2 regions of the Pedococcus sp. P5_B7 genome follow, and region 2 is predicted to be linked to the other one. Evidence: predicted binding sites of a transcription regulator. Region 2 holds the regulator's gene; the other holds the start of a gene.
The links. The regulator HrcA, encoded in region 2, represses chaperone genes, less so after heat shock. The targets are predictions, from matches to a motif close to TTNGCACTCGNNNNNNNCGAGTGCNAA.
Positions count from the first base shown of each region.

Region 1: groES (co-chaperone GroES) is a predicted target of HrcA. The motif match lies at 8,664-8,690, and genes of this name have one in related genera.

Region 1 covers NZ_JBFULM010000001.1:532,934-544,351, reverse strand. The annotation lists gene ACXJKD_RS02465 (hypothetical protein) at 1-527, shown strand, start outside; gene ACXJKD_RS02460 (IS110 family RNA-guided transposase) at 915-2,063, shown strand; gene ACXJKD_RS02455 (glycoside hydrolase family 3 N-terminal domain-containing protein) at 2,234-3,490, opposite strand; gene ACXJKD_RS02450 (nucleoside hydrolase) at 3,569-4,549, shown strand; gene ACXJKD_RS02445 (PfkB family carbohydrate kinase) at 4,549-5,385, shown strand; gene ACXJKD_RS02440 (hypothetical protein) at 5,419-6,126, opposite strand; gene ACXJKD_RS02435 (THUMP-like domain-containing protein) at 6,321-7,553, opposite strand; gene ACXJKD_RS02430 (GNAT family N-acetyltransferase) at 7,753-8,577, opposite strand; gene groES (co-chaperone GroES) at 8,839-9,132, shown strand; gene groL (chaperonin GroEL) at 9,266-10,885, shown strand; gene ACXJKD_RS02415 (hypothetical protein) at 11,119-11,418, shown strand, end outside.
Region 2 covers NZ_JBFULM010000007.1:164,744-176,161, reverse strand. The annotation lists gene ACXJKD_RS16825 (PhoH family protein) at 1-899, opposite strand, end outside; gene ACXJKD_RS16820 (histidine triad nucleotide-binding protein) at 924-1,325, opposite strand; gene ACXJKD_RS16815 (SigE family RNA polymerase sigma factor) at 1,411-1,977, shown strand; gene ACXJKD_RS16810 (Gmad2 immunoglobulin-like domain-containing protein) at 1,974-3,098, shown strand; gene ACXJKD_RS16805 (16S rRNA (uracil(1498)-N(3))-methyltransferase) at 3,110-3,853, opposite strand; gene dnaJ (molecular chaperone DnaJ) at 3,866-4,990, opposite strand; gene hrcA (heat-inducible transcriptional repressor HrcA) at 5,046-6,077, opposite strand; gene ACXJKD_RS16790 (DUF3097 domain-containing protein) at 6,208-7,083, shown strand; gene ACXJKD_RS16785 (DUF4870 domain-containing protein) at 7,264-7,701, shown strand; gene hemW (radical SAM family heme chaperone HemW) at 7,815-9,041, opposite strand; gene ACXJKD_RS16775 (tyrosine-protein phosphatase) at 9,310-10,101, shown strand; gene ACXJKD_RS16770 (hotdog fold domain-containing protein) at 10,147-10,617, opposite strand; gene lepA (translation elongation factor 4) at 10,660-11,418, opposite strand, start outside.

The DNA of each region.
Region 1 (11,418 bases), on a different contig from region 2:
GCCTCCGAGCCTTCCAGGCCGAATATGCGATCCCCGTCACAGACTCCGCCAAAGAATCCCCCGTCCATGCCTTGTCGTCCCTTCGCGATGCGGCAGACCAAGCGCCGCCCGAGTATCGGGCCTACCTCGACGAGGCCGTCGACTGCTACGAGGGAGGCATGTACCGAGGCGCAATCCTTATGGTCTGGGCGGCCACCGTCCAGCACATGTACGGCGTCGTAAGGGGTCACCACGGTGGGATTAAGGCGTTCGAGGCAGTCAACGTAAAACGATACGGCAAAAACAAGAACTATCGAGAGATAAGAAAGGTGGACGACTTCCTGTACCTCGGTGAGGCGCAATTCCTTCAGCTTGCCGAAGACTCGGGAATGATAAACCGGAACGCACGAGCGACACTGATCACTCGCCTCAACACTCGAAACCTGTGCGGCCACCCAACCGGATATACGGTAGGTCGTGAGGAGACCGTCGTGTATGTCGAGAGCCTCGTTCTCAACGTCCTGACCGGCAGCTGGCTCAACTGGTAGGCATTTCGACGCGAGGTGCTTGTCGAGGCACCACGCGCCATCGAGCACCTCGGCGTCTGGATACAGGGCCCGCCCTCAATGCGCGCCAACCATGTTGACCACCCAGCTTCCGCTCAACCGGAAGCTGGGTGGCCCCAGTGGTGCGTCGGCGCCCTTAGTGGGCTACTAGAGACTTTCCGCAGGGCCGGCGTCTGGCCAGACTCGGTCCAGGTGCTCGGCGGGACGCTCTCTATTGGGCTGCCCACCAGCCTCATCGGTGTGGCTCACTATCGGACTGCTGCCCGCCGGGTGCCGTGACGAGGCGTGGCTCAAGAAGGGACTGCCCAGCTCGTAGTAGCACTGCCCACCTCGCCGTCCACATCGGAACGAGCAAGGCGGGAGTTGCCCATGGAGCACGTCGTCATCGGGGTCGATCCCCACAAGCTGTCGGCGACGATCGAGGTCGTCGACGACCACGAACGGATGCTCGGCTCAGGCAGGTTCACGACCGACCGGACCGGCTACGCGGCTATGCGGACCTACGCCAAGGCCTGGCCGGTGCGGGTGTGGGCGGTCGAAGGAGCCAACGGTGTCGGACGTCCACTGGCGCAGCGGCTGCTGGAGTCGGGCGAGCACGTCGTCGACGTCCCGGCCAAGCTCGCCGCACGAGTCCGGCTCTTCGACACCGGGCACAACCGCAAGACCGACGCCCACGACGCGCACTCGATCGCCATGGTCGCGGTCCGCACCCGAGGCCTGCGCGTTCTGCGGGTCGACGGCGAGCTCGAGGCGCTACGGCTGCTGGTCGAACGCCGCGAGGCGCTGACCCGTCGCCGGGTCCAGATCGTCGACCGCCTCCAAGCGCTGCTGGCCGAACTTCTTCCAGGACAAGCGAAGAAGGACCTCACCACCGGTCAAGGCAAGCGCATGCTGGCGTCCGTGCGACCCCGCGACATCGCCGGGAAGACCCGCCGCCGGATCGCGGCCGAAGAACTCACCGAGCTGGTCGCGGTCGAGACGAAGATGAAGAAGGCCACCGCCGAGCTGAAAGCGATGGTTGCGGCCCGAGGCTCGCACCTAACAGACATCCACGGCATCGGCCCGGTCGTCGCCGCGCGGGTCCTGGCCGACGTCGGCGACGTCGCCCGATTCACCGACCGCAACCGGTTCGCGTCCTGGACCGGCACCGCCCCACTCGACGCGTCGTCCGGGGAGCAGAACCGGCACCGACTGTCCCGGGCCGGCAACCGACGGGTCAACCACGTCATCCACATCGCCGCGATCACCCAACTCCGCCTCGACACCGACGGCCGGGCCTACTTCCGACGCAAGCGAGCCGAGGGCAAGAAGCCCCTGGAAGCCCTTCGCTGCCTCAAGCGACGGATCTCCGACGCCATCTTCCGACAGCTGGTCGCGGATGCCACGGCCCGAGGAGAAGACGTGCAGGCGGGCCCGGGAGGGCACCGCGGGGCGTCACTTCAATCCAGCGCGGCCGGCTCACACCCGCACACCGACACTTCGGATCAGCCACTTCCCGGACCCGCACCAAGACGCTAAGCCCCACCACGCCGCCCCCGGAAGACCGAGCCGGCCAAGCGCCTCCAGCCGACCGGTTGACAACAGAAGGGAGCCGGTAAGCAGCGGCTTGCGGGCCCGCGTTATCGGTCCGGGGTGACACACCCTTCTATGGCATTCGTCCGGGAGTCTCGAGGTGTCGCTGGCGCGGGTCAGCCGCACTTCACGAGGCCGAGGTCGGCCTTCAGGTCGAGGACTCGAGCCGCGGCTGCGTCGACCTGAGCGGCGAACGCCGGGCTGGCCGCCCGCTTGGCGGCGATGGCCTTGAGCATGGTCGGCGCCTGCGAGGCCCGTGCCGTCAGCACGATGTCGCCGCCTGCCGCGATGAACCTCGTCGCGCGCTGACCGACCGGGACCGCCGAGACCGCCCTGGCCGCGCCCACGTCGTCGGTGATGACCACCCCGTCAAAGCCCATCCGTTCGCGCAGCAGCCCGGTGATGATCGCCTTGGAGAACATCGCCTGGTGGTCCGCGTCGAGCTTCGGGTAGTAGGCGGAGGAGACCATCACGAGGGGTGCACCCGCCTCGATCCCGGCGGCGAACGGCGCGAGGTAGGGGTCGTCGGTGTCGGCGGTCCGGTCGGTGATGCCGCTGCTGGTCACGTCGGTGTTGCCGGTGATCCGGCCGAGCCCGGGGAAGTGCTTGACGGTCGGGGCGATGCCGGCGGTGAGGGTCCCGCGGACGAACGCCGCGGCATACGTCGCATTGGTCTTGGGCGAGCCGGGGGCGAAGTCTCGGCGGTAGCGGCCGATGGGCTGGTTGGCGGCTCCGAGTGAGGTGGGCACGGTGTCGCTGACCGGGGCCAGGTTGATGTTCACGCCGGCCTTCTTGAGTTCTCGTGACCAGGCCTCGACGTTCTTCTCCTCGGAGTCGACCCTCGACTGGGCCTGCGTGCGCGCGGAGGGCATCCGGGTGAACCCCGCCCCCCGCAGCTGCTGCACCTGGCCACCCTCCTGGTCGGCGGCGACGAGCAGGCCGTCCTCGGCGGCGGACTGGAGCCGGTCGGAGATGGCGGCCATCGACGTCACACCGTTGGACCACCCGCCGAGGTAGATGACCCCGCCCAGACCCTGCTTCTTCACCTGGGCGGCCAGGGCGCGTGAGCTGCCGGTGGGCTGCAGCCCGACCATCAGGAGCTGTCCGGCCCGCTGGGCCGGGGTCATGGCGCCGGCCAGCTGCTCGCCGCACGTGGGCACCGCGGTGGTCGTGGAGCTGGATGAGGACGAGCTGGAGCTCGACGAGGACGTGGAGGAGGACGAGGACGGCGAGGAGCTGCCTGAGGAGGCGCTCGCGCCGGTGGTGGAGGCAGCCCCCGGGGTGCCCGAGTCGCAGGCGGCCGTGGTGGTGAGGGCCAACACCGCCACTGCGGCCCCGAGGACTCGGGTGTGGCGGGCGGGGTGCTCAGTCACGGCCCGAACCTATCCCGCTGGCCAAGCCACGACGAAACTGCACCGGAGCCGCGCGGCCCGCTCTGGCAGGATCGCGGTATGGCCATTCCCGTCGTCCTCGACGTCGACACCGGCGTCGACGACGCGTGTGCGTTGCTCCTCGCAGCGCTGCACCCAGCCCTCGACCTGCGTGCCGTGACCTGTGTCGGTGGCAACGCCCCGGTGGACGCAGTGGTCGCCAACACGCTCACCGTCCTGGACGCGGCCGACCGCCGCGACGTGCCCGTCGCCAGGGGTGCCGAGCGCCCGCTCCTCGAGGACCCCGTCGACGCCCGGCACGTCCACGGGCAGGACGGCATGGGCGACCTCGACTGGCCCAAGTCGCAGCGGCAGCCCGACCCGCGGCACGCCGTGGAGCTCTTGCGCGACGTGCTCCTGGAGGCGGCGGAAGGCGACGCCGACAGCCGAGTCACGCTCATCCCGCTCGCACCCCTCACCAACATCTCCCTCCTCCTACGCACCTATCCCAGTGTTGCCAAGGGAATTCGCGAGATCGTCTTCATGGGCGGGGCGGCCGAGACCGGCAACGCGACGGCGTCCGCGGAGTTCAACGTGTTCCACGACCCCGAGGCGGCTGCGGTAGTCCTCGACGCCTGTGCCGACCTCGACATCCAGGTGACGATGTATGGCTTGGACGTCTTCTACGCCCCGCGGGTTGGTCTGGACACCGCACGAAGGTTGTCCGCCCCCGAGGGCCACGACGCCGCAGACCTCGCGGGTCGGCTGATCGCGTTCCAGTGCGAGCGGTTCGGGACCGTCGACGCCACCATCGGCGACGCGGGCGCGGTGTGTGCCGTGCTCGAGCCGGCCGGGGTCCGTCGCGAGCGCCTGCCGGTGCGGGTCGAGCTGGCCGGCACCTGGTCGCGGGGTCGCACGATCGTCGACCGTCGCGACTGGTCCGCCGGACTCGACCACGACCCGCACGGGCCGGCGCGGTCGACCATCGACGTCTGTGTCGAGGTCGACGCCCAGCGCTACGCGACGCTCTGGCTCGACACGGTCGGCGGGGGGATGCGCTGATGGGCCGGGTCGTGGTGCTGGGCTCCCTCAACGTCGACCTCGTCGCCGCCGTCGAACGCCATCCCGGTCCGGGCGAGACGATCCTCGCCGATGGCGCGCTGGAGCGGTTTGCCGGCGGCAAGGGTGGCAACCAGGCCGTCGCAGCTGCCGCAGCCGGCGCCGACGTCGCCATGGTGGCCGCGGTCGGTGACGACGAGGGCGGGCGAGCCTACGTCGAGCGGCTCCGGTCCCGTGGGGTCGACGTCTCGGCCGTGCGCACCACCGCGACCGCGCCGACCGGTCAGGCCTGGATCACGGTGGACGACGAGGGTGAGAACGCCATCGTCGTGATCCCCGGCGCCAACGGGGAGGTTGGTCCGGAGGGCCTGTCCGACGCACTGGCGGGCCTGGGCGCGGGTGACGTGCTCCTCCTCCAGCTCGAGGTGCCGGTGCGGACCGTGGCCGCGGCCGCCCGCCGGGCGCACGGCGCGGGTGCACGGGTGGTCATCAACGCCGCCCCGTATGCCGCCCTCCCGCACGACGTGGCGGCCCTCGCCGACCCGTTGGTGGTCAACGAGCACGAGGCGCTCCAGCTCGCGGACAGCGACGCCCAGCCCACCTCGCTGCTGGTGACCTTCGGCGCCGCAGGCTGCAGCTGGGACGGCCAGCGGCACGACGGCATACCGGTCGACGCGGCAGACGTCGTCGACACGACCGGCGCGGGCGATGCGTTCTGTGGTGCCCTCGCCGCGGCGCTGGCACGCGGAGCGGACCGGGATGCGGCGATCAGGGCCGCGAGCCAGGCCGGGGCAGACGCGGTCCGCCACCGAGGCGCCCAGCTCGACCCCCAGCTCTAGCGAGGTCCGGCGGAGAACGGTGAGGGGGAAGGTCTAGAAGACCGAGACGTGCACGTGGTCGTAGTGGTTGGCCGTGGCGCTGCCGCGGTCCTCCATGCCCTGCCAGCTGCCACCGGGGTACCAGATGCGCTGGCGCCAGATGAGGTACTTGATGTTGAGCTCGCCGGCGTGCGCCTGCAGGAAGCTCGCGATCTCGTTGCCCTCGGCCGTGCTGCACATGATGTCGACCGCGTGACCGGTGCCGTGGTCGAGCGGGTCGCCGGGACGGTAGCCACCGAACGGACCGGAGCCGGGGAACTGCGCCTTCACGGCGTTGATCACGGCGATGGCGTTCGGGGTCATGCCGCCGACGTTGCCCAGGCCCACACGGGAGGTGTTGCGGGAGATGCCGGTGGTCGTCCGGGTGCTCTTGGCGGCCTCGGTGGCCTTGGCCTTCGGCGTGGCGGCGGCCTTGGCAGTGAACCCGATGACGCCGTAGTCAGCGACCCGGGCCGGGGCCGACACGGCTTCGGCGCGGGCGACCACGGGCTGCTGCTGCACCTCGGCAGCGGTCAGCTCGAAGGACGCACCCGGCGCGGGGGCCGCGAAGGCGGTGGCCACCCCGAGGGCCGACGCAGCCAGGCCCAGTCCCTTGACGGCCGAGCGGTGGCTCGGACGTCGCCAGACCCGGGACAACAGGGTCGTGGGTCGGGGGCTGGCGCCACGGTGGCGGCCGTAACCGGCGGAGTGAGGGGAGGACATCGCCGCTGAGGATACGAGATGGTCACGGCGCAGGGCCAACTCCGGGGCAATTCAGACACCACTTGCCCCGCTTTGCCCTCTGTTGCCTCCGGTTCCGCTGACGGGACCAGCCCTCCCGGCGCTATCTCATGCAAAAGGCGAGTTAGCGCCGTCCCGACCGGCGCTAACTCGCCTTTTGCATGAGATACCGGCGGTCAGGCTGGGTGCACGATCAGCGCGACCTGGTTGCTGCGGACCCGCGTGAGGACGACCGTCGCCTCCTGGTGGCCCTTGGCCGGCAGCCGGAGCTGGCGTCGGAGCAGGTCGGCGTCGACGCTGACGCCGCGCTTCTTGATGGTCAGCCGGTCGATCCCGTGGTCGCGCAGCCAGCCACGCAGCGCCTTGACGTTGAAGGGCATCGCCTCAACCACGGCATACCGCTTGGCGAAGGGCACGTCCACGGACCGACTCGACCCGACGTAGCCGACCCCGGCATCGAGCTCGGCCCCGTCGGTCGCGGCGGTCAGGGCGCCGACCAGGCCGGCCCGGAGCACGGCCTTGTCGGGTTCGTAGAGCCAGCCGCCGAGGTCGGCGAGGTTGACCAGCGGTGGGGCGTCGCCGTCGGTGTCGGCCTCGGTGACCACCACGGCGGGACCAGTGGCGCGCAGCAGGGCCGCGCTGCGCCCGGCAGTCCGGACCAGCGGGCCCCACCAGAGCGCGCACTCGACGACATCGCCCTCCCACGAGGTCCACTGCGCCTCGGCCCCCGGGGGGAGCGCGGCGTGCGGGAAGGCGGGGCTGAGCTTGGCGCCGGTCGCAGGGAGGGCTCGGGCGACCTCCTGCACGGTGGTCCAGCTCGGGGAGATCTCCGCGAGGTTGAAGATCCGCCGGGTGCGACCCTTGGCGTCGGCGATCCCGGGGGTGCGTCGGGCCGGGTCGAGCCAGGCGCCGACACCGCGACCACCCTCGCCGGCCGGGGCGGTGAACTCCTCGACGACGCCCTGCTGCGCGGTCGAGTCGGGCCAGTGCCGCAGGTTGACCGCCGCGATGCCGGCCGTCAGCTCGTCGGCGTCGATCGCACGAACCCTCAGGTCGAGCCCGGCCATCGCCATCGCGTCGGCGCCGATGCCGCAGCCGAGGTCGTGGACGGTGTGGATGCCGGCGGCGCGGTAGCGCTGGGCGTGCTGCGCGGCGACGCCGAGGCGGGTGGCCTGCTCCAGCCCGTCGGACGTCAGGACCATGCCGCGGGCGAACTCGCCGAACTTCTCGACGGCCCGGGCGCGCAGCCTCGCCTGGTTGAGCGCGGCCGCCACGAGGTCCGGGTCGAAGCCGGCGCCGCGCAGCCGCTGCTGCAGGGCCAGCGCTCCCGACTCCTCATACGGGGGGAGCGACTGCAGCAGACCCCAGCCTTCGCCGGTGGTCAGCCGTCGCAGCAGGGCCAGATCCATGTCGCGCATTGTTGCGTATGCCGCGTGCCGAGGTCGCGGGTCCCGGCACCCGTACCGTGGGCTGGGACTCGCCCTGGGCCGGACCGGGCTGGAACGCGCTCGGACCGCTCATGACGAGGGACCCCCGGTCGTGACGTGGGTTCCGACGGAACCGTCATCCAGTAAGACGCACGCCGGAGCCTTCTGGTTGTGCCCAGTTTCAGCTGGCGCGGCGCCACTCGTAGGGAGTCGTCGTCGAGACCTTGACGAGTCCGGACCGCTCCAGGATCGGCCGGGAGAACTCGGTCGAGTCGCTGTTGATGTAGCGCTTGCCATAGCCGATGGCCGACCGCGCCCGCGCCGCCGTCAGGGCCCGGTAGATGCCCTTCCCGCGATACTCCGGTCGCGTCGCGCCACCCCAGATCCCGGCGAACTCGGTGCCGTCGACGGGTTCGAGGCGGCCGGCGCTGACTATCCGGCCGTCGTGCTCGGCCACCCACATCTCCATGTCGTCGCGCGTGCGGAGCCGGTGCAGGATCTGCTCGACCATGGCCCCGAGCTCGGCCGGCTCGTCCCCGAAGACCTCGCCCTGCATGGCCGTCATGGCGCGGACCTCGTCCTCGTCGGTGACCCTGCGCACCACGACGCCGTCGGGCAGGTCGACGTCGACGGCCAGGAGCCGGGCCTCGCCGATCATGACCGACTCGGGCTCCTCGGGGACGAAGCCGTGGGCGACGAGCGCTTCGTGCAGGCCGGGGGCGTGGTCGTGGCCGCGGGTCTTCCACTCGACCCGCTGGATCTCGGGCATCGCCTCGTAGTGGGCGAGCGCCTGCTCCACGAGTTGCCGGACCGAGTCCTCGTCGGCCGGTAGGCCGTCGACCTCCAAGTTCTTGTAGGTGATGAAGCCACGTCCGCCCAGGTAGGTCGCGAGCACCAGTGGCCCGAGCCGGTCGACGGTGATGGCGGACGGCACCTCGGCCTCCTGCCGCAGCTGTTCGTCGTAGGCGCGCAGCAGCTCGGCGGGGTCACTGGTGGAGGTCGTCATGCGACCAGACCCTGCCCGCTCAGGGGTGCGCGGCGCCAGCGGATTTGGCCCCGGCCGTCCGCCCTCGGCGAACGCGCCGTCCAGTTCTGGCACTCGAGTTGACCGAGTGCTAACCGCGAGCCTAGATTTGCGTTGGCACTCCGGTTCGCCGAGTGCTAACGCAGCCAGCCGGTCGACCCCCGCGACGGCGACCGGATCGGCAGCACCCAGCTCCACCCACCACTGTCCAACTTCGACATTCCCGAAGGGGAGGTCCTCACCGTGTCGGTTTCCATCAAGCCGCTCGAAGACCGCATCGTCGTCAAGTCCGTCGAGGCCGAGCAGACCACCGCGTCTGGCCTCGTCATCCCGGACACCGCGAAGGAGAAGCCCCAGGAGGGCGAGGTCCTCGCGATCGGCCCGGGCCGCATCGACGACAACGGCAACCGCGTCCCGCTCGACGTCACCGTCGGCGACCGCGTGATCTACAGCAAGTACGGCGGCACCGAGATCAAGCACGGCGGCGAGGAGTACCTCATCCTCTCCGCTCGCGACATCCTCGCCATCGTCGGCTGAGCATCCGCACCTTGTGAGTGACGTGCCCTGTATGCCGGCTACCCGGCATACAGGGCACGTCCCCTTCACGCTCAGGTCACGGCAGCCCGAATCTCACTGCACCGCTGAATCCGATTGCTAGAGAAGGATTTTCATGGCTAAGACGCTGGAGTTCAACGACTCCGCCCGCAAGTCGCTGGAGCGCGGCGTTGACGCGCTCGCGAACGCGGTCAAGGTGACGCTCGGCCCGAAGGGCCGCAACGTCGTCATCGACAAGAAGTGGGGCGCCCCCACGATCACCAACGATGGCGTGACCATCGCGCGGGAGATCGAGCTCGAGGACCCCTACGAGAACCTCGGCGCCCAGCTCGCGAAGGAGGTCGCCACCAAGACGAACGACGTCGCGGGTGACGGCACCACCACCGCGACCGTGCTCGCCCAGGCCATGGTCAAGGAGGGCCTGCGCAACGTTGCTGCAGGCGCCGCCCCGGCCAGCCTGAAGCGCGGCATCGACGCAGCCGTCCAGGCCGTCAACGCCCGGCTGCTCGAGAACGCTCGCGAGATCGAGGGCAAGGACGAGATCGCCCAGGTCGCGTCGCTCTCCGCCCAGGACGAGACCATCGGGTCGACCATCGCCGACGCGTTCGACAAGGTCGGCAAGGACGGCGTCATCACGGTCGAGGAGTCCTCGACCGCGACGACCGAGCTCGAGTTCACCGAGGGCATGCAGTTCGACAAGGGCTACATCTCGCCCTACTTCGTCTCCGATGCCGAGCGCATGGAGGCCGTGGTCGAGGACGCCTACATCCTCATCAACCAGGGCAAGATCTCGGCCATCGCCGATGTCCTCCCGGTGCTGGAGAAGGTCGTCAAGACCGGCAAGCCCCTGCTGATCATCGCCGAGGACATCGACGGCGAGGCGCTGTCGACCCTGGTCGTCAACAAGATCCGTGGCACGTTCAACGTCGTCGCGGTCAAGGCTCCGGGCTTCGGCGACCGTCGCAAGGCGATGCTCCAGGACATGGCGACCCTCACGGGTGGCCAGGTCATCTCCGAGGAGGTCGGCCTCAAGCTCGACCAGGCTGACCTCGACGTGCTGGGCCAGGCCCGCCGCGTCGTCGTCACCAAGGACACCACCACGATCATCGACGGCGGCGGCAACTCCGACGACGTCACCGGCCGGGTCAACCAGATCAAGGCCGAGATCGAGCGCACCGACTCCGACTGGGACCGCGAGAAGCTCCAGGAGCGCCTCGCCAAGCTCGCCGGTGGCGTCTGCGTCATCAAGGTGGGCGCCCACACCGAGGTGGAGCTCAAGGAGAAGAAGCACCGCATCGAGGACGCCATCTCGGCGACCCGCGCGGCCATCGAGGAGGGCATCGTCGCCGGTGGCGGCTCCGCCCTCGTCCACGCCTCCACCGTCATCGACGACCTCGACCTCGAGGGCGACGAGGCGACCGGTGCGCTGATCGTCAAGAAGGCCTCGGCCGAGCCGCTGCGCTGGATCGCCGAGAACGCCGGCATGGAGGGCTACGTCGCCGTCTCCAAGGTGCGCGAGCTCACCGCGGGCAACGGCCTCAACGCCGCGACGGGCGAGTACGGCGACCTCATCAAGGCCGGCGTCATCGACCCGGTCAAGGTCACCCGCTCCGCCCTGGTCAACGCCGCCTCGATCGCGTCGATGGTGCTCACCACCGACACGCTCGTCGTGGAGAAGAAGGAAGAGGAGCACGAGGCCGCCGGTGGCGGCCACGGTCACGGCCACGGTCACTGACCAACGCACCTCTCGTCGAAGGCCCGTCCCCGTTCGGGGGCGGGCCTTCGCCATGCTCCCGCTGACTTGTGGTTGGCCGCGCTATGCCGTGCCCCTGAGGGTGGGGCACGGCATAGCAAGCCCAACCCCGCGACCGCGCAGATCGGGGCCGGTCCGCGGCCGTGCCGCGCGGCATACGATGCGGTCGGCATACGATTCGGGCAGTGCAGGGGTGGCGCAGAACGAAGGTGGCCATGGCGGACCGGTTCGCCGAACCCCCCAGCTTCGACGAGTACGTCGTCGCCCGGGGTGCCGACCTGCTGCGGACCGCCTGGCTGCTGGTGGGGGACGACCGGGGCGCCGAGGACCTGGTGCGCACCACGCTCGCCCGCAGCTGGCCGCAGTGGCGCCACCTGTCGCACGTCGGCGCGGGCTCGTACGACGCCGAGCTCAGGCGTGCGCTCGTGGAGACCTACCTGCGGCGCCGCCACGTCCGGGTCAGTCGGTCGGAGCAGCGCGCGCCCGTGGCCGACCCGCCGTCGCGCGCCGACGTG
Region 2 (11,418 bases):
ATGTCGCGGACCACGCGCAGCCCCGACTTGGTGCCGTCGGGCAGGTCGACCTGCGTGATGTCGCCCGTGACGACCATCTTCGAGCCGAACCCGAGCCGGGTGAGGAACATCTTCATCTGCTCCGGCGAGGTGTTCTGGGCCTCGTCGAGGATGATGAACGCGTCGTTGAGCGAGCGGCCACGCATGTAGGCCAGCGGCGCGACCTCGATGGTGCCGGCGGCCATCAGCCGCGGGATCGACTCGGGGTCGACCATGTCGTGCAGCGCGTCGTAGAGCGGCCGCAGGTAGGGGTCGATCTTGTCGTTGAGGGTGCCGGGCAGGAAGCCGAGCCGCTCCCCCGCCTCCACTGCCGGGCGGGTGAGGATGATCCGGTTGACCTGCTTGGCCTGCAGCGCGGCGACGGCCTTGGCCATCGCGAGGTAGGTCTTGCCGGTGCCGGCCGGGCCGATCCCGAAGACGATCGTGTGGGCGTCGATGGCGTCGACGTAGTGCTTCTGGTTGAGCGTCTTGGGCCGGATGGTGCGGCCGCGGTTGCTCACGATGTTCATCGTCAGCACGTCGGCAGGACGCTCGGTGGTCTGGGCGCGCAGCATGCTGATCGAGCGCTCGACAGCGTCGCGGTTGAGCGGCTGTCCGCCGTCGATGACCAGGAGCAGCTCGTCGATCGTGCGCTCGGCCAGGGCCACCTCGGCGCTCGGGCCGGACAGGTGGAACTCGTTGCCGCGGACGTGGATCGCCAGCTTCGGGAAGGCCCGCTCCATCGTGCGGAGGAGCTCGTCCCGCGGGCCGAGGAGCGTCACCATCTGCACCTGTGGCGGGATCTCGACGGTGTGCGTGGGCACCGGGAGAGCACCCTCGGGCGCGCCCCCCAGCGTGGTCGGATGTTCAGGATCTGACATGGTCTGCCCAGTCTACGGTGCTGCTCAGCCGGGTGGCCAAGCCATTGACCGGCCGCCGAGCACGTGGACATGGGCGTGGAACACCGTCTGGTGCGCCTCGGCTCCGGTGTTGAAGACCGAGCGGTAGCCACGGTCGGCCAGCCCCTCCTGCGCCGCCACGGCGGCCACGGCGCGCATCAGGGCCGCGACGTCCTCGGGAGCCTCCTGCACGAGGCCGGCGACATCGGGCACGTGGTGGCGCGGGACCACGAGGACGTGCGTCGGGGCCTGTGGCTCCAGGTCACGGAAGGCGAAGGTCGCCTCGTCCTCGTACACGACGGTCACGGGGAGCGTGCCCGCCACGAGCTTGCAGAACAGGCAGTCCGGATCGGAGTTCCGCGTCGTCCCGTCGCGCCGGCCCGTGTCGTCCATGGTGGTGTCGTCCATGCCTGTGTCGTCCACGCCGGTGTCTTCCACAAACAAGAGGGTATCGGCGCGTCAACCGGCCAGAGGGGTTGCGCGTCTAGGTGGCGTGAGACTGTTGAGTGTGGCCGAGCGCGACCGGGGTGGTGAGGTGCGGCCGAGTGCCGACGAAGCCATCACCGAGCTGTATGCCGCGCACTGGACTGGGCTGGTGCGGCTGGCCTGGCTGCTGCTGCGAGACGACCTCGCGGCCGAGGAGGTCGTCCAGGACGCCTTCATCGCGGTGCACCGCCGCTGGGACACCATCCGTGACCACCAGGCCGCGGCCGCCTACCTGCGTCGCGCGGTGGTCAACGGAGCCCGCTCCGGCCTGCGGCACCGCGGCGTGGAGGAGCGCTACGTGACGCGCGAGCAGCAGGGCGGCCCCACTGCATACGCCCGGCACAGCGAGGCGAGCGCAGAGGAGCGCGCCCTCCAGTCCGAGAGCACCACCACCATGATCGGCGCGCTGGGACGACTCCCCCAGCGCCAGAGAGAGGTCCTGACCATGCGCTACTACCTCGACCTCAGTGAGGCCGAGATCGCCGATGCGCTCGGCATCTCCGCGGGCTCGGTCAAGGCCCATGCGCACCGCGGGCTCGCGACCCTGCGCGACCGGATGGAGGCGACGTCATGAGCGACCGCACCGACTTCCTGCACCCCGACTACGAGCCGGGCGAGTTCGACCAGGTGGAGCGACGGCTGCGCCAGGCGCTGGCCCGCGACGCCGAGCAGGTGCGCCCGTCCAACCGGCTCGACACGATCCTGCACGAGGCCCACGAGGTCGGGCCGGTGACCGCCACGGGGGGCTCGGGCACCCGGCGCTGGGTGCTGCCACTGGCCGCAGCAGCCGCGGTGGCGGCCATCATCGGTGGCGTCTGGTGGTCCGGGCAGGACGACCGACCGTCGGTCACGCCACCGGCCACCCACGGCCCCACGCAGTCAGCGTCGTCGACCGGCTCCCCGACCAGCTCGCCGACCACGAGCGCACCTGCCGCGACCGAGTCGATGTCGCTCCCGGTCTACTTCGTCGGCCCGATCGGCGACGCCAAGCCGACCTACCGGCTGTTCCGGGAGTTCCTCCGTCAGGACCTGTCCACCGGCGCCACCGCCGCGGCCAAGGCCAAGGCGGCCTTGGTGCTGGCCATCAACGCCCAGCCGTACAGCAACACCGACGGCTACCTCCAGCCGTGGTCGGGGCAGACCATCGGCGACGTGACCGTGGCTGATGGAGTGATCACGGTGCACCTGGCCAATGCCGGCTCGTCGAGTGCGGTCGTCGGCGAGGAGAACAAGCGGCTCGCCGTGCAGGAGCTGGTCTGGACCGCGCAAGCGGCGATCCAGCAGACCCTCCCCGTGCGTTTCGCGGTCGCTGACGGGTCGACCACGCTCTTCGGGTCGATCTCCACGGACCAGGACTTCACGCGTCCACCGTCGGACCGCCTCTACGAGGACGTGGCCCCTATCTGGGTGACCTCGCCCTCTCGTGACCAGGTGCTCCCGGCGAGCAAGCCGGTCGTGGTCAAGGGCCTGGCGATCGTCTTCGAGGCCCACCTCAACTGGCAGCTGGATCGCGGCACGACGCAGGTGTCGACCGGCACCGCAATGGCGTCCAGCGGAGGTCCGAGCCAGGGCGACTACTCCTTCTCGCTCGGCCGGCTCCCCGCGGGTGACTACTCGATCCGGGTGTTCGCGATGAGCATGGAGGGCGGCGACAAGGTCGCTGCCGAGAAGATCGTGTCGTTCTCGGTGAAGTGAGCTGGGGGCGGTCAGCGCCAGCGGCTGGCAGCGCTCAGCACGGCGAGGGCCGCCGGCCCGGCGCTGGAGGACCGCAGGACGGTGTCGCCCAGCCGCACCGTCACTGCGCCGGCCGCCTCGAACGCCGCGACCTCCTCGGGCGTGATGCCGCCCTCCGGGCCGACCACGACCAGCACGTCGCCCGCGGTCGGGAGCACCTGAGCGGCGAGGCTCTGGGTGGCGTCCTCGTGGAGCACGAATGCCGCCGCGGCGCCGCCGATGCGCGCGGCGAGGATCTTGGTGGTGGCCAGGTCCGCGACCACCGGCACGCGGGCGCGGCGGGACTGCTTGGCGGCCGCCACCACGGTGGACTCCCACTTGCGGCGGGCCCTGTCGGCGCGTTCGCCGCGCCACTGGACGATGGAACGGGACGCCTGCCACGGCACGACCTCGTCGACCCCGAACTCGGTCGCGGCCTCGATGGCCTGGTCGTCGCGGTCGCCCTTGGCGAGCGCCTGCACGAGCACGAAGCGGGGCTGGGCCGCGGGCTCGTGGTCGACCTCGACCACGCTGAGCTCCAGGTCGGCCTTACCTGAGCCGACGACGGCGCAGGTGAGCCGCAGCCCGGCGCCGTCGGCGAGCATGACCTGCTCCCCGACGCCGATCCGGCGGACGGTCGCCGCGTGGCGCCCCTCGGGACCGTCGAGCACGACCCGGCTGCCGACAGCGGCGCCGGCGACGACGACGGGGTCGACGAGGAAGAGCGGCAGGGTCACGACGGTCGGCTGCTACTTGGGCTTGAAGGCGTCGCGGAGCTTGCCGAACAGCCCGGGGTGAGCCGGGGACAGCCGGCCCTCCGGGCGCTCCTCGCCGCGCAGCGTGGCGAGCTCGCGCAGGAGCGCCTCCTGCTGCTCGTCGAGCCGGGTCGGGGTCTGCACGTTGGCGTGGATGATGAGGTCACCACGGCCGGTGCCCCGCAGGTGGGTGACGCCCAGGCCCCGCAGGGTCATCGCGTCGCCGGCCTGGGTGCCCGACTTGATCTCGAGCTCGTTGGTGCCGTCGAAGGTCTCGAGCTTGACCGTCGTCCCCAGCGCTGCCGCCGTCATCGGGAGCTCGACCGTGCAGTGCAGGTCGTCACCACGACGCTGGAACGTCTGGTGGGGGCGGACCGCGACCTCGACGTAGAGGTCACCAGCCGGGCCGCCGCCCTGGCCGACCTCGCCCTCGCCGGCGAGCTGGATGCGGGTGCCGGTGTCGACGCCTGCGGGGACCTTGATCGTGAGGGTGCGCCGGGTGCGGACCCGGCCGTCGCCGGAGCACTCGAAGCAGGGGCTGACCAGCACCTCGCCGTAGCCCTGGCATGTCACGCACGGACGGGTCGTCATGACCTGGCCGAGGAACGAGCGCTGGACCTGCTGGATCTCACCCCGACCGCCACAGACGTCGCAGGTCCGCCGGGAGGTCCCGGGCTGGGCGCCGTCGCCGTGACACGTCGAGCAGACCACGGCGGTCTCGATGGCGAGCTCCTTCTCCGCACCGAACACCGCGTCGGCGAGGTCGATGTCGAGCCGGATCAGGGCGTCCTGGCCGCGGCGCTGGCGGGACCGCGGACCGCGCTGGGCCTGGCCGGCACCGGCGCCGAAGAAGGCGTCCATGATGTCGCTGAACGAGAAGCCCTGGCCGAAGCCCGCTGCGCCACCGGCGTAGGGGTCGGTGCCCATGTCGTAGGACCGGCGCTTCTCGGCGTCCGAGAGCACGTCGTAGGCCTGCGAGACCTTCTTGAACTGCTCCTCGGCCTCCGGGCTCGGGTTGACGTCAGGGTGCAGCGTCCGCGCCTTCTTGCGGTAGGCCCGCTTGATGTCCTCGGGGCTGGCGTCCCGGGACACGCCCAGGTCCTGGTAGTAGTCGTTCAACGAGATGTCCTTGGTGTCGATGGTGCTGACAGTCGGTGGGGCAGGTGGACGCGCGTCACTGCGCGAGGATCCGGGAGACGTAGGTGGCCACGGCCCGCACCGACGCCATCGTCGTGGGGTAGTCCATGCGGGTGGGTCCGAGCACGCCCAGCCCGGCGACGAGGTCCGAGCCCGAGCCGTACTCCGTCGAGACGACGGAGGTGGACTGGAGTCCGGCGAAGGGGTTCTCGTGCCCGATCCGCACCGAGACCGCGTCGGAGGTCTCCCTGGCCGTGCCGAGCAGCTTGAGCAGCACGACGTGCTCCTCCAGCGCCTCGAGCACGGGGCCGATGCTGAGCGGGAAGTCGGTGCCGACCCGGGCGAGGTTGGAGGTGCCCGCCAGCACCACGCGCTCCTCGCGCTCCTCGACGAGGGCGTCGTCGAGCGACTGCACGACGGAGCGGACCAGGTCGCGGTCCGCGGGGTCGAACTCGTCGGCAAGGCTGGCCAGCGACGCGGCGGCCCCCACGAGTCGCTGCCCGACGGCCCTGGCGTTGACCTTGGCGCGGACCAGGCCCAGGAGGGCCTCGCCGTCCGTGGCGGACAGGTCGTGGGGGGTTTCGATGACGCGTTGCTCGACCCGGCCGGTGTTGACGATCAGCACGACCATGAGCCGGCTCGGACCCATCGGCACGAACTCGATGTGGCGCACGGTGGACCGGGTGAGCGAGGGGTACTGCATCACGGCGACCTGGCGGGTGAGCGAGGCCAGCAGCCGCACCGTCCGGTCGACGACGTCGTCGAGGTCGACCGCCCCCTCCAGGAACTGGGCGATGGCGGCCCGCTCGGCGGCGGTCATCGGCTTGACGGAGCTGAGCCGGTCGACGAACAGCCGGTAGCCCGCATCGGTGGGCACCCGTCCGGCGCTGGTGTGCGGAGCGGCGATCAGCCCCTCCTCCTCCAGCGCGGCCATGTCGTTGCGCACCGTCGCGGCCGAGACCCCCAGCTGGTGGCGGTCGAGCAGCGACTTGGACCCCACCGGCTCGGAGGTCTGGACGTAGTCCTGCACGATCGCGCGCAGCACGGCGAGACGACGTTCCTCGCTCAATCGACACCTCCGTTCGGTCAGGTTGGCACTCACACTCAGCGAGTGCCAAGTCTACGTGGTTCCCGGGCCGGGACCAGCACGGGCGGCGCGCCCGCGTCGCGAAGGCGCGTCCGCGGCATACCCTGCCTCGGTGTCCGACCGCTATGGCTCCGATGTCCTGTCCGGTGACTGGAAGGTCCCCCCACGGGGTCGCTCCCGCGAGGTCGAGGCCGAGACCGGGCTGGTCGTCGAGGACGTCGAGACCGGCTGGTGCGGCGCCGTGGTCCGCGTCGAGAAGGCCGGCGGCATGCGCGTCGTCCACCTCGAGGACCGGCGCGGGCGCACCAAGGGCTTCCCGATGGGACCGGGCTTCCTGCTCGACGGCGCCCCTGTCGTGCTGACCCCACCCACCGCGGCGGCCCGCGCCCAGCTGGCCGAGGCACGGATGGCCGCCTCCCGCACGGCCTCCGGGTCACGGACCGTCGAGGGCGCCCGCGCCAAGGTGGCCAGCGGGTCGCGGATCTTCGTCGAGGGCCGCCACGACGCCGAGCTCGTGGAGAAGGTCTGGGGCGCCGACCTGCGGGTCGAGGGAGTGGTCGTCGAGATGCTCGACGGCGTCGACGACCTCGTCGGGGCGATCGCCGAGTTCCAGCCCGGGCCCGGGCGCCGGATGGGCGTGCTCGTCGACCACCTGCTCCCCGGGACCAAGGAGCACCGCGTCGTCCAGGCCGCCGCCAAGGGGCCGTATGCCGCGCACGTGCGGGTCCTCGGCCACCCGTACGTCGACGTGTGGCAGAGCGTGCGCCCCGAACGGCTCGGGCTCACGGCGTGGCCGGTCATCCCGCGTGGGCAGTCGTGGAAGGACGGCATCTGCGACCACCTCGGCTGGCCCCACGACAGCCAGGCCGACATCGCCCGCGCCTGGAAGCAGATCCTCGGCACGGTCCGCTCCTACGCCGACCTCGAGCCGACGCTGCTCGCAAGCGTCGAGGAGCTGATCGACTTCGTGACGGAGTCGCGAGATTGATACAGCGTGACGGAGTCGCGAGATCAATACAGCGTCACAGAACCTGGCCATTGAGCCCTCGGGTCAGGGTCGGCCCTGACTCGCCCCTGACCACACCCCCGAACCCACCCCGAAAGAGCAGCTCTGCGCCCGATCATGCGTTTCACTGGGTACAGACCCACGCAGACCACGGAGAGAGCCATGACCGACCAACCCCAGCAGCCGCAGTCGAACATTCCGCCACCGCCGCAGCAGCCACCGCAGCAGCCGCCACAGGGCTACGGCGTGGCGCCCCGGCCCATGTCGCCGCAGGACGAGAAGACCTGGGCCACCCTCGTGCACCTCGCGCCGTTCGTGGCGGCTCTGGTGGGCATCCCGTTCCTCGGCCCACTGATCGTCTTCCTCATCGTCAAGGACCGGGGGCCGTTCGTGCGGTTCCACGCGGCGCAGGCCCTCAACTTCCAGATCATCATCACGATCGCGTTCTGGGTCTTCGGCCTGCTGTCGTTCGTCCTGATCGGGATCCCGTTCCTCATCATCACCGCCGTCGCCTGGGTGGTCCTGTCGATCGTCGCGGCGATCAAGGCGAACAACGGCGAGTGGTACCGCTACCCGCTGACGCCCGAGCTGGTGAAGTAGTCGCCTGGTGAAGTAGTCGCCTGGTGAAGTAGTCGCCTGGTGAAGTAGTCGCCTGGTGAAGTAGTCGCCTGGTGAAGTAGTCGCCTGGTGAAGCAGTCGTCTGGGCGAGGAGCTCAGCGCAGACCGAGCAGCCGTCGCACGACGGTGTCCGTGAGCAGCCGGCCCTGCCTCGTCAGCACCACCCGCTGACGACGCAGGGCCGCTGTCGCGTCCACCAGGCCGTCGGCGATCAGGCCCGCGACAGCGACCCGCCCCTCGTCGCGCAGGTCACCGATCGGGAGCCCGTCGACCAGTCGCACGGCCAACAGGACGCGCTCGTCATAGCGCTGCTCGCCGGTGAGGGTCTCGCGGCCGTGTGCGGGGCTGAGTCCCTCGCCGACTCGGGAGGCGTAGGCGTTGGGGTGCTTGACGTTCCACCACCGCACTCCCCCGACGTGGCTGTGCGCTCCGGGGCCGATGCCCCACCAGTTGCCGTCGGCCCAGTAGCCCTCGTTGTGGCGGCAGCGGGCGTCGTCGCGCAGCGCCCAGTTGCTGACCTCGTACCAGCCGTAGCCGGCCGACGCGAGGTGCTCGTCGGCGATCTCGTACTTGGCCGCCTCGTCGTCGTCCTCGGGCGCGGGCACCTGGCCGCGTCGCACCTGGGCGGCGAGCTTGGTGCCGTCCTCGACGACCAGCGCGTAGGCCGAGACGTGGTCGGGCGCGAGGGAGGTGGCGGCGTCGAGGCTGGTGCGCCAGTCGTCCAGCGACTCACCCGGGGTGCCGTAGATGAGGTCGAGGCTGACCTGCAGCCCAGCCGCCCGCGCGGCCTGCACCGCGCGCTCGACGTTGGCCGGGTCGTGGGTGCGTTCGAGCGTGCGGAGCACGTGGGGCACGGCCGACTGCATGCCCAGCGACACCCTCGTGAAGCCGGCCGCGGCGAGCACCTCGAGCCCTTCGGGCGTCACCGAGTCGGGGTTGGCCTCGGTGGTCACCTCGGCGTCCGGAGCCAGCCCGAACCCCGCGCGGATGCCGTGCAGCATCCGGGCCAGGTCGCCGGCGGCGAGCATCGTGGGGGTGCCCCCACCGACGAACACGGTGTCGACCCGGGGGGCGTCACCCAGGACCGCCTCGGCCAGGGACAGCTCGGCCAGGGCGGCATCGGCGAAGGTCGCCACGCTCGCGCCGTCGACCCCCAGCTCGGTCAGCGTGTAGGTGTTGAAGTCGCAGTAGCCGCAGCGCACCGAGCAGAACGGGACGTGCAGGTAGATGCCGAACTGGTGGTGTCCGAGAGTCGCGAGTGACGCGTGCGGCAACCGGCCGTCGGACGGTGCCGGGTCACCATCGGGCAGGGCGCTGGGCATGGCTCCATCCTCGCAGGCGACCGCCCGTGGCCCTGACACGGCGTGTCTCGGCGACACGCCGGAATGGGGTGAAACTGGACCGAGAAACTTGGGGAAACTCTCGCGAAACCCCTTGTGGCGCGGGGGTTGCTCGACTAGAAATACGCCTACGCAATCGCTTCGGCGAGAGCGTCGATCAGGACCTCGGTCTTGATCGTCGAGGGCCTCGGAAACTCATACTTTCCGAGGCCCTCACCTATTGGTCCAGCTCCCCACGTAGGGTCGAGCGGTGACCACTCCCCGCTGGATCGAGCTCGACGGCGTCGTCAACATGCGCGATGTCGGTGGGCTGCCGACGACCGACGGTGGCGTCGTGGCCACCGGCCGCCTGCTCCGGTCCGACAACCTGCAGGACCTCAGCGAGTCTGACGTCGAGGCGCTCGAACAGCTGGGGGTCACCGACGTCGTCGACCTGCGCAGCCATGCGGAGCTGACGCTGGAGGGCCCGGGCCCCCTCCGGGCCCGTGACCTCACGCACCACCACCACTCGCTGTTCCGCGACGACGTCCGCGCGGTCACGGCGCAGGAGGCCCTGGCCCTGCCCTGGTCGACGAAGGACCAGGAGAAGGCCGACGCCCAGCCCCGCCTCGACGACGACTACTGGGCGAGCCACTACCTGGGCTACCTCACCCACCGGCCCGACTCCGTGAGCGCCGCCCTGGCGGTGGTCGCGCGCAGCCGCGGGGCGACGATCGTGCACTGTGCCGCAGGCAAGGACCGCACCGGCACGGTGGTCGGCCTCGCCCTCTCGGTGGCTGGGGTGAGCGATGACGACGTGGTCGCCGACTACGTCGCGACCGGCGAGCGCATCGAGCTCGTCATGGCCCGGCTGATGGCCCGTCCCGCGTACGGCGAGGCGCTCCAGGACCAGCCGGTCGACCACCACCGCCCCCGGCCCGAGACCATGCGACGGATCCTGGAGGTGCTGGCCGAACGCCACGACGGCGCGGCCGGGTGGCTGCGTGCCCAGGGATGGTCGCAGGACGAGGTCAGCGCGCTGCGGGCCAGCCTGCGCGGCTGAGCCGGCCACCCGGCATACCGGCGCCTGTGCGGCGGAGCAGCACGGTCAGCGGGCCGGCTTGTCGGTCACCCAGAGGCGGATGGTGCCCTGTACCACCGCGGTTCCGTCGTCCCGGGTCCCCTTGACCCGCACCGGGATCTCGACGTCGCCGGCGCGCGCCCAGTCGGCCGGGTCGGTCTCGGCGACGCAGGTGATGTCGCTCGTCGCCTTGGCGGTGTACTCGACCTCCATGCCCTTCGGGATCCACCGACGGGTGCTCGGGATCGTCGCCTCGGCGAGCGCACCCATCGCGGCCTCGAGCCCGTTGCAGATCGCGATGACGTGGACCGTGCCGAGGTGGTTCTGCACCCGGCGACGCTTCTTGATCGTCAGCTCGGCGCGGTGGGGACCAAGCTCGACGAACCGCGGACGCGCCGTGCGGAAGTAGGGCGCTGCCTGCTCGAAGACGAGCGAGAACAGCCGCTTGCCCTGCGGGTATGCCGCGAGGCGCCGGTACAGGGCGTAGGTGTCAGTCATGGACCTGACATTACCCGTCGGTAACGTCAGTGGGCAGGCCCCCTACTTCTTGGTGACCGCGTCGTTCGACAGCGCGGCGATGAAGGCCTCTGGCGGCACCTCGACGCTGCCGATATTCTTCATCCGCTTCTTGCCCGCCTTCTGCTTCTCGAGCAGCTTGCGCTTGCGGCTGATGTCACCGCCGTAGCACTTCGCGAGGACGTCCTTGCGGATCGCCCGGATGTTCTCGCGGGCGATGATGCGTGAGCCGATGGCAGCCTGGATCGGCACCTCGAACTGCTGGCGCGGGATGAGGTCCTTGAGCTTCCCGGCCATCATCACGCCGTAGGCATAGGCCTTGTCCTTGTGGACGATCGAGCTGAACGCGTCGACCGTCTCGCCCTGCAGCATGATGTCGACCTTGACGAGGTCGGCCACCTGGTCGCCGTCGGGCTCGTAGTCGAGCGAGGCGTAGCCGCGGGTGCGCGACTTGAGCTGGTCGAAGAAGTCGAAGACGATCTCGGCGAGCGGCAGCGTGTAGCGCATCTCGACGCGCTCCTCGGAGAGGTAGTCCATCCCGCGCAGCGTGCCGCGCTTCTGCTGGCACAGCTCCATGATCGCGCCGATGAACTCGCTCGGCGCGAGCACGGTGGCGCGCACGATCGGCTCGGTGACCGAGCTGACCTTGCCGTAGGGGAACTCGCTCGGGTTGGTGACCGTGAGCACCTTGCCGTCGTCCATCGTCACGTCGTAGACGACGTTGGGCAGTGTCGAGATGAGGTCGAGGTCGAACTCGCGCTCGAGCCGCTCACGCACGATCTC